4 regions of the Exiguobacterium sp. TDN 0502 genome follow, and region 2 is predicted to be linked to each of the others. Evidence: riboswitches for the same ligand, from Rfam matches in the RefSeq annotation. Region 2 holds a riboswitch; each other region holds the start of a gene.

Region 1 (2,199 bases), on a different contig from region 2:
TCCCCCGATGAGGACGAGGATGACATTGACGCCAAAGATCGCAAGAACGATGACGGCGAGGTATGGAATCAATTTGTAGAACTCGAATGCCTTAGCTTCGACGACATCCCCTGATCCGGAAACGAACGCCAGTAGGATGATTGTCAGGATAGCAGCCGGAAGAACGATCATGAAGTTCGTCCGGAACTTATCACGCATGTTCGTTTTTTGTGTCCGGACGGCAGCGATTGTCGTATCGGAGATAAATGACAAGTTATCGCCAAACATCGATCCCCCGACGACGGCAGCAGCTGCGATCGCAACGTTGATGTCTGTCGCTTCATGAATACCGAAAGCGATCGGTGCAAGGGCGGCAATCGTTCCGGTAGAGGTTCCCATTGCCATCGAGATGAAGGCAGCGATGATGAATAGTCCGCTCATGAGGAGCGATGGCGGTAAGAACGTCAAGGCAGCATTGACGGTTGCATCAATCGCACCGATCGCTTCTGCCGTTCCGGAGAACGTCCCGGCTAATAAGAAGATGAAGACCATGATCATGATGTCTGGATTTCCGGCACCGGTTGCAATCCGTTCGACCGTTTGATTAATCGATCCTTTCGTCGTCACGGCAGCAAAAATTAAAGCGATCAAAGCGGCGATGAGAATCGGGAATTTGTAAAAGTCGTCATAGAAGATCCCGGCTCCGATGAAGAGGACCAGGAACACGACGAGCGGAAGCAGTGCCCATTTGTTAGGCGTGATCGTTTCATTCATTGTTGACACCTCGTTTCTCAAAGATACAAAAAAAGACCCCTTCGCAAGAAAGAAGGCGGTCTTTATCGAGTAAAGACGCTCTTCTTATCTCTCAAGCTTACGCTTGCTGGATTTGGCACAGTACGAATCAAATCGTCCGCTGCCGAAACATCATTGGGCCAGTCCCTCCGTTTCTCGCGATAAAAAGAAGTCATTCAATTGTCTAAAACACGTTTCTTACCGTACCGCATTGAGTAACGCGTGTCAACTGTACTTTACTGAAGTGCTTGTTTTAATGTCGCAACGTTTTCTTCCATCAACTTGAAATACGAGCTGTTTTGTTGCGCTTTCGTCACTGACTCGAGATTATGGATCGTCACCGATTCAGCGCCGATTTCTTTTTGGATGACACGCGCGACCTTCGGTGAGACTGTCTCTTCGAAAGCGACGTATTTCAAATCATGCATCCGGGCTTCCTTGACTAACGCCGCTAGCTGTTTTTGTGACGGTTCATCTGACGGGGAGATACCTGCAATCGGAAGTTGTGTAAAACCATATCGTTCAGCGAGATAACCGTATGCAGCGTGCGTGACGAGAAGTTCCTTTTTCGAGCCGTCAGTGACGGCCTGCTTGAACTCTTTATCTAATGCATCAGCTTGTTGATCGAAGGATTTCAAGTTTTTTTCGAACGTTGCCTTCTCTTTTGGTACTTCTTTTGACAGTGCAGTCGTAATCGAGCGTGCCATCGCTTTGGCATTGACCGGATCAAGCCAGACATGCGGATCGTATTTTCCGTGGTCGTGCCCGTCTTCTTCGTATGCGTGTTCATCCGTTGCATGATCATCATGTCCGTCTTCTGCGTGCGCATGAAGAGTGGCATCGGATTCAAGCAAGTGGACATCTTTACTTGTCTCGACAAAACGGACGTCCGTTCCTTTTAAGCTCTCTTGAATTTTTTTGGAGTACGGTTCGAGTGTCGTACCTGTCAAAAGGAACAAGTCCCCTTTAGCAATCTCGGTCAGTTGCTTGGAAGTAGGTTCATATGAGTGAGGATCTGCACCCGGTGGAACGATCATCTTGACGTTTACCTGATCACCACCGATTTCACGGGCGATGGCAGCCGTTGCGAACGTCGATGTGTAGACTTCCGTCTGGTTGTCATCTGAAGTCGACGAATCAGTGTTCGATCCGCAAGCGGCGAGGATACTTGCGCTCGCCAGTGCGACGGTTAAAGCAGGAATGACTTTTTTCATTTTATATTCCCTCCGTTGTTAAAACGTAATAATTCCGATTTGGACTTTTTCACTATAGCGGAACGTCCGTGAGGCGTCAAGTAGGAATACTAAGACGTTCGACTTCTTTTAAAACGGGGTAAAAGAATAACAAAGTGAAGAATCTCGTAGTGTATTTTGGAGGTGATCAAGTGAAACGGGAAACGGCATGGCTGATGGGGGGAGCTGCGTTATT
Region 2 (2,199 bases):
AAGAACGTGAACAACGGGACGTTTTCAAGCAATGCTCCTTTTCGCGTTACGACAAGCAGGATACCGAGTGGTAAGCCGATCAACGTCGAGAATAAAAGTGAGACGGATACCATCGTCATCGTCTGCAAGAATGCTGTCCAAATATCACTGTAGTTAACTAGCATGGGCAAGCACCTCCTCGACCGTCACCTGCGCCTGATCGATGTACTGTAACGCTCGTTTCACTTCAGCCGGCTCACCGATCAACTCGACGAGCAAGGTGCCAAACGGTGTCTCCTGCAACTCCGTGATGCTACCGTGTAGGATGTTGACATCAACGTCGAAGCGTTTCGCGACTTGCGATAAGAGTGGCTGCCCGGTGTGATGTCCGAGAAAATGAATCTTATAGATCGGATGTGTATTCCGCGACTCGATCAACTGACGAATCGATGCCGGAATCTCATCATGCATGACGGAGCGGACGAAGTTCCGCGCTGTCTCGGTCTTCGGATTCGAGAAGACATCAAAGACCGTTCCCGACTCGATCAGCTTCCCGGCTTCGATCACGGCGACCCGGTCGCAAATCTCTCGGATGACGCCCATTTCATGGGTGATCAAGAGAATCGTGATCCCGTACTCGGCATTGATCCGTTTTAGCAACTGGAGAATATGGTGTGTCGTCTGGGGATCAAGTGCTGACGTCGCTTCGTCACATAAGAGGACGGAAGGTTGCGTCGCTAGTGCCCGGGCGATGCCGACACGCTGTTTCTGTCCACCCGACAATTGATCCGGATAATGGTCCGCCTTGTCCGCTAGATCGACGAATTCGAGTAACTCCGTCACCCTGCGGCGAATCTCGTCTTTCTTGACGCCTGCGAGAACAAGAGGTTTTGCGACATTCGTAAAGACCGTGTTTGCATTCAGTAGATTGAAGTGTTGAAAGATCATCCCGATCCGCTGTTTCGCTTGGCGTAACTTTTTCGGTGATAGCTGTGTCAAATCTTCTCCGTCAACCGTCACCGTTCCTGATGTTGGTCGTTCTAATAGATTGACGCAACGGAGCAGTGAACTTTTTCCGGCACCGCTAAAGCCGATGACACCAAAGATTTCGCCTTTTTCGATCGTCAGGTCGACACCGTCGAGCGCTGCAATCGTCTGATCCTTCGTGACGTATGTTTTCTTGACTTGATGAAATGCAATCATTCCGTTTTCCCCCTTCATTCAACAAAAAAAGGTCTCTTCTTGAGAAACAAGAAGAGACCTGGATCCGCACAGTGGCAGAATCCACTCCACTCATCTCTCAGACAGCTGTCTGATGGAATTGGCACAGTGCTCATAAGTGAGTCTGTTGCCGAGGTTTCGTAGGGCCAGTCCCTCCACCTCTCTGGATAAGTATTGCGGTATGAAATTCGTTATGTGTGTTGTTGCAGTGTTGCTTATGTCGTAAAACTAATTTTTACATTACGGGTCGAACCTTTGAAAGTCAACCAATTTTACAAAAATAATCCATTTGGCGCATATCGATGAATTGACAAGTTATGGATTCACTCAATGAACGGATTCGTCATTCGTCAAGAACGATTTGATAAGTCATTTTCGGTCGTGCTACCATCGTCTCAATGATTAATCCGACAATTCCAATCTGATATTTATCAAGAGTGAACGAGAGACCTGGCTCTAGGACTTCACGGCAACCTGCAATCTGTAAGGTGCTCCGACCAGCAAAGCGCGGCTTTGGATGATACGGTGAAAAACTCGTGGACGTCCAAGCAGTGACGTCGACGAGTTTTTTTCATGAATGGAGGAAAAATAGTAATGATGAACTATCCTGTATTAACTGGTGCTGAAGCGTTTTATTTTCAAGGTGGTCCGATCGGCATTCTAATCTGTCATGGGTTTAATGCGACACCGCAAAGTGTCCGCGACGTCGGTGAGGCATTTGCTGCTGAAGGATTCACTGTTTACGCGCCACGTTTGCGCGGACACGGAACGAACGTCCGCGAGTTCGAACAATCGACCGCCCGATGTTGGAAAGAAAGCCTGCAAGACGGCTATGAACGTTTACAAGAAACGTGCGATCACGTCTTCGTCGTCGGTCAATCGATGGGCGCGACGCTCGCACTATCGCTCGCTGCTGACGGGATTCCGTTCGCAGGGATCATTACGATCAATGCCGCCCTCTCCGTTCCATCCTATGAAGCACTCTCGTTTGATGAAGGT
Region 3 (2,199 bases), on a different contig from region 2:
GGTCGAGTACGCCACGCTTCAACGGTTCGAAGTCACTCGCTGGCGCAAATGCTTGCATGAGCGCGATGATATTATCCTGTGTCGTCACCGTACCGTCGAAGTCACAAAGAATCCGTACGGTCATGACTTGATCCCCCAAGCGTCGAGCGCAATCCGCAATTCTTCATGACGCGATGCTGCTGTCGATAGGGAGTCATTTGCGAGTGCCGCATCGAGTGCTTGACGGAAAGCAATGACACCAGCCGCAGCACCTTGCGGATGACCGTGTACGCCGCCGCCGGCGTTGATGACGGAATCGATACCGAAGTCCCGTACGAGTTGAGCGACGAGTCCAGGATGAATACCGGCTGAAGGAACCGGGAAGATCGATTTCGTCTGACCGAGACGGGTAGCTTCGACCGCTATGCCACGAGCAACATCCTTTGGCAAAGCGACATTGCCGTAAGGCGACGGGAATAACGTCAAGTCGGCTCCAGCAGCACGTGGTAATGTGCCAAGTAAAACAGGCGCTGCGACTCCGTGGTTCGGACTAGCAATCAACGCACCGCTGTATGCCGGATGATTGAAGATTGGAACGTTGATCTCGGGATCACGTGCCAGTTCACGTAAGACGTCGAGTCCATAAGTGAAGGTGTTCAGCAAGAAAGCAGTTGCGCCAGCGTCAATCAATCGTTTAGCTTGATCTTTGAGCGTAAAGACGGGACCACTGAGTGTGATCGCGTATAACGCACGTTTACCGGTCCGGTGGAAGTGAGCATCGATGACCTCACGTCCGATTCGTGCCCGATCAATCGTTGGTGTCAACGGATTGTCGTATAGGATCTCATCGTCCTTGACGAGATCAATCCCACCAGCAAGTTGTCCTTCAAGTTGATCACGAAGGAACGATAAATCGCGTCCGATGACCCCTTTGAAGATGCTCATTAACAGTGGACGATCTTCGACACCGATTAAGGAACGGACCCCTTCGATGCCGAACTTCGCACCTGGAAAGTCCGACGTAAATGTATCGGGTAGTAGCAATTCCGTTAATTTGATTTCACCGTCGAGTGAGAGTTTCCCGAAGACGGTCGTCAAGATCGCAGAAAAGTCGCGCGATACATTGTGTTCCGGATAACGAATCGTGATATAGCCTTTACCGTCGCGCTCTTCCGTATGTACGACTTCCCCTTTGAACGAGGCGAGTTGTTGTTGTTCGAGATGATTCAGTTCCGTCCAAGAACCGACTGTCAGACCAAGCGCGAGTTGTTCAGCGCGTTGTTCGAGTCGATCGCGAACGGTCAATTGATAAGTAGCAGTGATATAAGTCATGTCTTTCCTCCTTCAACAAAAAAATGGTCTCTCGTCAGCGACAAGAGACCATGAATGATTCGAACGTGGACTCTTATCTGTCAGCTTAGTAGCTGCAAGAATTAGCACCGTGCCAAAAGGTCGGTTGCTGCGACATCGTAGGGCTTGTCCCTCCGTCTGCTCTTGATAAGAATTGGATGAAATTGTGAAATCTAATTGCAATTTTTGCATGGGAATCGTCACTTGTCAAACTAATTTTAGAAAATTTATTTTTTTGAAAATACTCTTTCTATAGATGGCTTAAAAATGCGATCCGTTTCTGCTTGATTTCGATTTGACAGCAGGGAAGAGGGTTGCGTAAGATTCAAATCAATATCACACACGACAACTACATACGACTCTTATCGCGAGTTGGCAGAGGGAATTGGCCCGATGACGCCGCAGCAACCGACCACTAGGCACGGTGCTACATCCAACAGACGTTTCGTCTGAGAGATAAGAGGATGCAGTGACTTTCCTGCGCCTCTTTTCGATGACGAAAAGAGGCGCTTTTTCGTGTATCACATAGGGGGAAACTGAGATGACATACAAAGCATTTACAGAACAGGACGCGATTGATCGTGTCCGCTCATTAGGACTGATCGGCGACGGAGCCGTCGAAGCAGAAGAGATTGGTGACGGCAATCTCAACCTCGTTTTTCGGATTCGGGAGGGTGAACATCGATTGATTCTAAAACAAGCACTACCCTACGCGAAAGTCGTCGGCGAGAGCTGGCCGTTATCGCTCGAGCGGGCGTGGATCGAACAATCCGCACTCCGTGAATTCGCGCGGCACGCCGTACCGTTCGTACCACGTGTCTTTCATGCCAGTCACGAAGAGGCGTATACGGTCATGGAAGATCTTTCACA
Region 4 (2,199 bases), on a different contig from region 2:
CGCCTACGGCGGCATCAGCTTCGACGGCCCGACCCGCAGCTTCCTGCAGACCGAAGGCGCAAAAGACGTCGGGATCGAGTTGTTCTCACTCTCGAAACGCTTCAACATGTCCGGCTTCCGGATCGCCTTTGCGATCGGAAATCCGTCCGTCATCTCAAGCATCGAGACGTACCAGGAACATCTTTACGTCAGTGCCTTCACACCGATTCAACATGCGGCGACCGTCGCCTTGACGAGTGATCAGACATGCGTCCGCGAATTAAGCAAGCTGTATGAAACACGACGTGATGCCTTATTCGCAAAACTCGACGCGATCGGTTGGAATGGACCACGTCCCGGCGGTTCGTTCTTCGTTTGGCTCCCGGTGCCTGAAGGTTACACATCCCAAAGCTTCACCGATCACCTGCTTGACGAAGCACACGTCGCGGTAACACCGGGATCCTTCTTCGGTGAATACGGCGAAGGATATGTGCGGATCAGTCTGATCGCCGATGTCGAACGGTTGGAAGAAGCCGTCGACCGCATCGGCACGCTCAACTTGTTCCGGACGCCTGTTGCGGAATAATTCTGAAAAAACGTTTGACAGATGGGAATCATTTCCGTTAAAGTAAATCCCAACAGCATAACTACTTATCGAGAGCGACCGAGGGATTAGGCCCAACGACGTCCGGCAACCACCTATCAGGAACGGTGCCACATCCTACAGAATGGATTCATTCTGAGAGATAAGTTACGAAATCTTACACTTTCGTCGCTTTTTTCTGGTTGCTCTGCTACTAGGAAAAAGCGACTTTTTTTGTATGAGGAGATGAGCGGATGATTGAATTCAAACAGATTACGAAACGGTTCGTCCGGGACCGGACCCCGATTTTTGCTTTACGAGATGTCGATTTGACGATCCAAAAAGGAGAAATCTTCGGCATCATCGGTGAATCTGGTGCCGGTAAAAGTACGTTACTTCGCCTGATCAACGGGCTCGAACATCCGACGCAAGGAACGGTCAAGGTCGACGGTGTCTCGCTCGGCGGGATGTCGAAGGCGGATTTACGTCAACTTCGTTTACGGACAGGCATGATCTTTCAACACTTCCAATTGATCCAGTCGCGCAACGTCGCGGATAACATCGCCTTTGCGCTCAAGGCAGCTGGTGTGAAACGCGCCGATTTTCCAGAACGGATTCAGGAACTCGTCTCGCTCGTCGGACTCGAAGGGTTCGAAACGAACTTCCCGAGCCAATTGAGCGGCGGACAGAAACAGCGCGTCGGGATTGCCCGGGCACTCGCGAATGATCCGACCGTCCTGTTATGTGACGAAGCGACGTCTGCGCTTGACCCGGTCACGACACTGCAAATTTTGGATTTGTTGAAAGATTTGAATGAACGACTTGGTCTGACGATCGTCCTCATCACCCATGAAATCGATGTCGTCAAACAGATTTGCCACCGTGTCGCCGTCATGTCGCAAGGAGAAGTCGTCGAAGTCGCATCTACTTATGACTTGTTCAGTCAGGCGAAACATCCGGTGACCCAGCATTACGTCGATACGGCACTGCAGATCGAACTGCCGGAACGCATCTTGCAAGCGACACCTGGCAAGATCATCCGCTTGCAGTTCACCGGCGAGAAAACCGGCGAGAGTACCTTATCAGAAGCGATCCGTCGGTACGATATCTCGGTCAGCATCCTGCACGGGAAGGTCGACTACATTCAGGATGTCGCCTTCGGTGTCTTGATCGTCAGCCTGACGGGTTCATCCGACCAAATCACTCCCGCCCTCGACTGGCTCGCGACGGAACTTCACGCACTCGAGGTGATTCAGGATGTGGCTTGAACGTATTCAAACGATGTTACCCGAGCTTCTGAAAGCGCTCGGTGAGACAGCGTGGATGGTCGGCATTTCGCTTGCCTTTGCCTTAGTCGTCGGGATTCCGCTCGGGATTCTCCTGTTCGTCACCGATCGCGGATTATTTTTTCAAAATCTTGCCGTCCGGCGTGTCCTTGACTTCGTCGTCAACATCGTCCGGTCCCTGCCGTTCATCATCTTGCTGGTCGCCCTCATTCCGTTAACGAAGTTCTTACTCGATAATACGATCGGTCCGACGGCAGCGTCCGTCAGCCTCAGTGTCGCAGCGATTCCGTTTCTCGCGCGACTCGTCGAGACGTCACTGCGCGAGATTCCGCCCGGTTTGATTGAGGCAGC

The links. Region 2 has a riboswitch for S-adenosylmethionine ahead of ACRPK8_RS10715 (methionine ABC transporter ATP-binding protein). Riboswitches for the same ligand answer to the same signal wherever they lie in the genome.
Region 1: linked by a shared signal. The riboswitch ahead of ACRPK8_RS15325 (Na+/H+ antiporter NhaC family protein) and the one ahead of ACRPK8_RS10715 (methionine ABC transporter ATP-binding protein) in region 2 are both predicted to bind S-adenosylmethionine.
Region 3: linked by a shared signal. The riboswitch ahead of ACRPK8_RS09725 (2,3-diketo-5-methylthiopentyl-1-phosphate enolase) and the one ahead of ACRPK8_RS10715 (methionine ABC transporter ATP-binding protein) in region 2 are both predicted to bind S-adenosylmethionine.
Region 4: linked by a shared signal. The riboswitch ahead of ACRPK8_RS02590 (methionine ABC transporter ATP-binding protein) and the one ahead of ACRPK8_RS10715 (methionine ABC transporter ATP-binding protein) in region 2 are both predicted to bind S-adenosylmethionine.

The regions. Positions count from the first base shown of each region.
Region 1 is NZ_JBOZGJ010000024.1:646-2,844, forward strand. It holds gene ACRPK8_RS15325 (Na+/H+ antiporter NhaC family protein) at 1-753, opposite strand, end outside; SAM riboswitch class I at 835-939, opposite strand; gene ACRPK8_RS15330 (metal ABC transporter solute-binding protein, Zn/Mn family) at 1,008-1,985, opposite strand; gene ACRPK8_RS15335 (alpha/beta hydrolase) at 2,156-2,199, shown strand, end outside.
Region 2 is NZ_JBOZGJ010000009.1:58,922-61,120, forward strand. It holds gene ACRPK8_RS10710 (methionine ABC transporter permease) at 1-164, opposite strand, end outside; gene ACRPK8_RS10715 (methionine ABC transporter ATP-binding protein) at 154-1,182, opposite strand; SAM riboswitch class I at 1,270-1,374, opposite strand; SAM riboswitch class I at 1,626-1,727, shown strand; gene ACRPK8_RS10720 (alpha/beta hydrolase) at 1,795-2,199, shown strand, end outside.
Region 3 is NZ_JBOZGJ010000008.1:18,032-20,230, reverse strand. It holds gene ACRPK8_RS09730 (2-hydroxy-3-keto-5-methylthiopentenyl-1-phosphate phosphatase) at 1-124, opposite strand, end outside; gene ACRPK8_RS09725 (2,3-diketo-5-methylthiopentyl-1-phosphate enolase) at 121-1,311, opposite strand; SAM riboswitch class I at 1,382-1,483, opposite strand; SAM riboswitch class I at 1,689-1,792, shown strand; gene mtnK (S-methyl-5-thioribose kinase) at 1,871-2,199, shown strand, end outside.
Region 4 is NZ_JBOZGJ010000001.1:537,243-539,441, forward strand. It holds gene ACRPK8_RS02585 (aminotransferase class I/II-fold pyridoxal phosphate-dependent enzyme) at 1-565, shown strand, start outside; SAM riboswitch class I at 628-732, shown strand; gene ACRPK8_RS02590 (methionine ABC transporter ATP-binding protein) at 817-1,830, shown strand; gene ACRPK8_RS02595 (methionine ABC transporter permease) at 1,820-2,199, shown strand, end outside.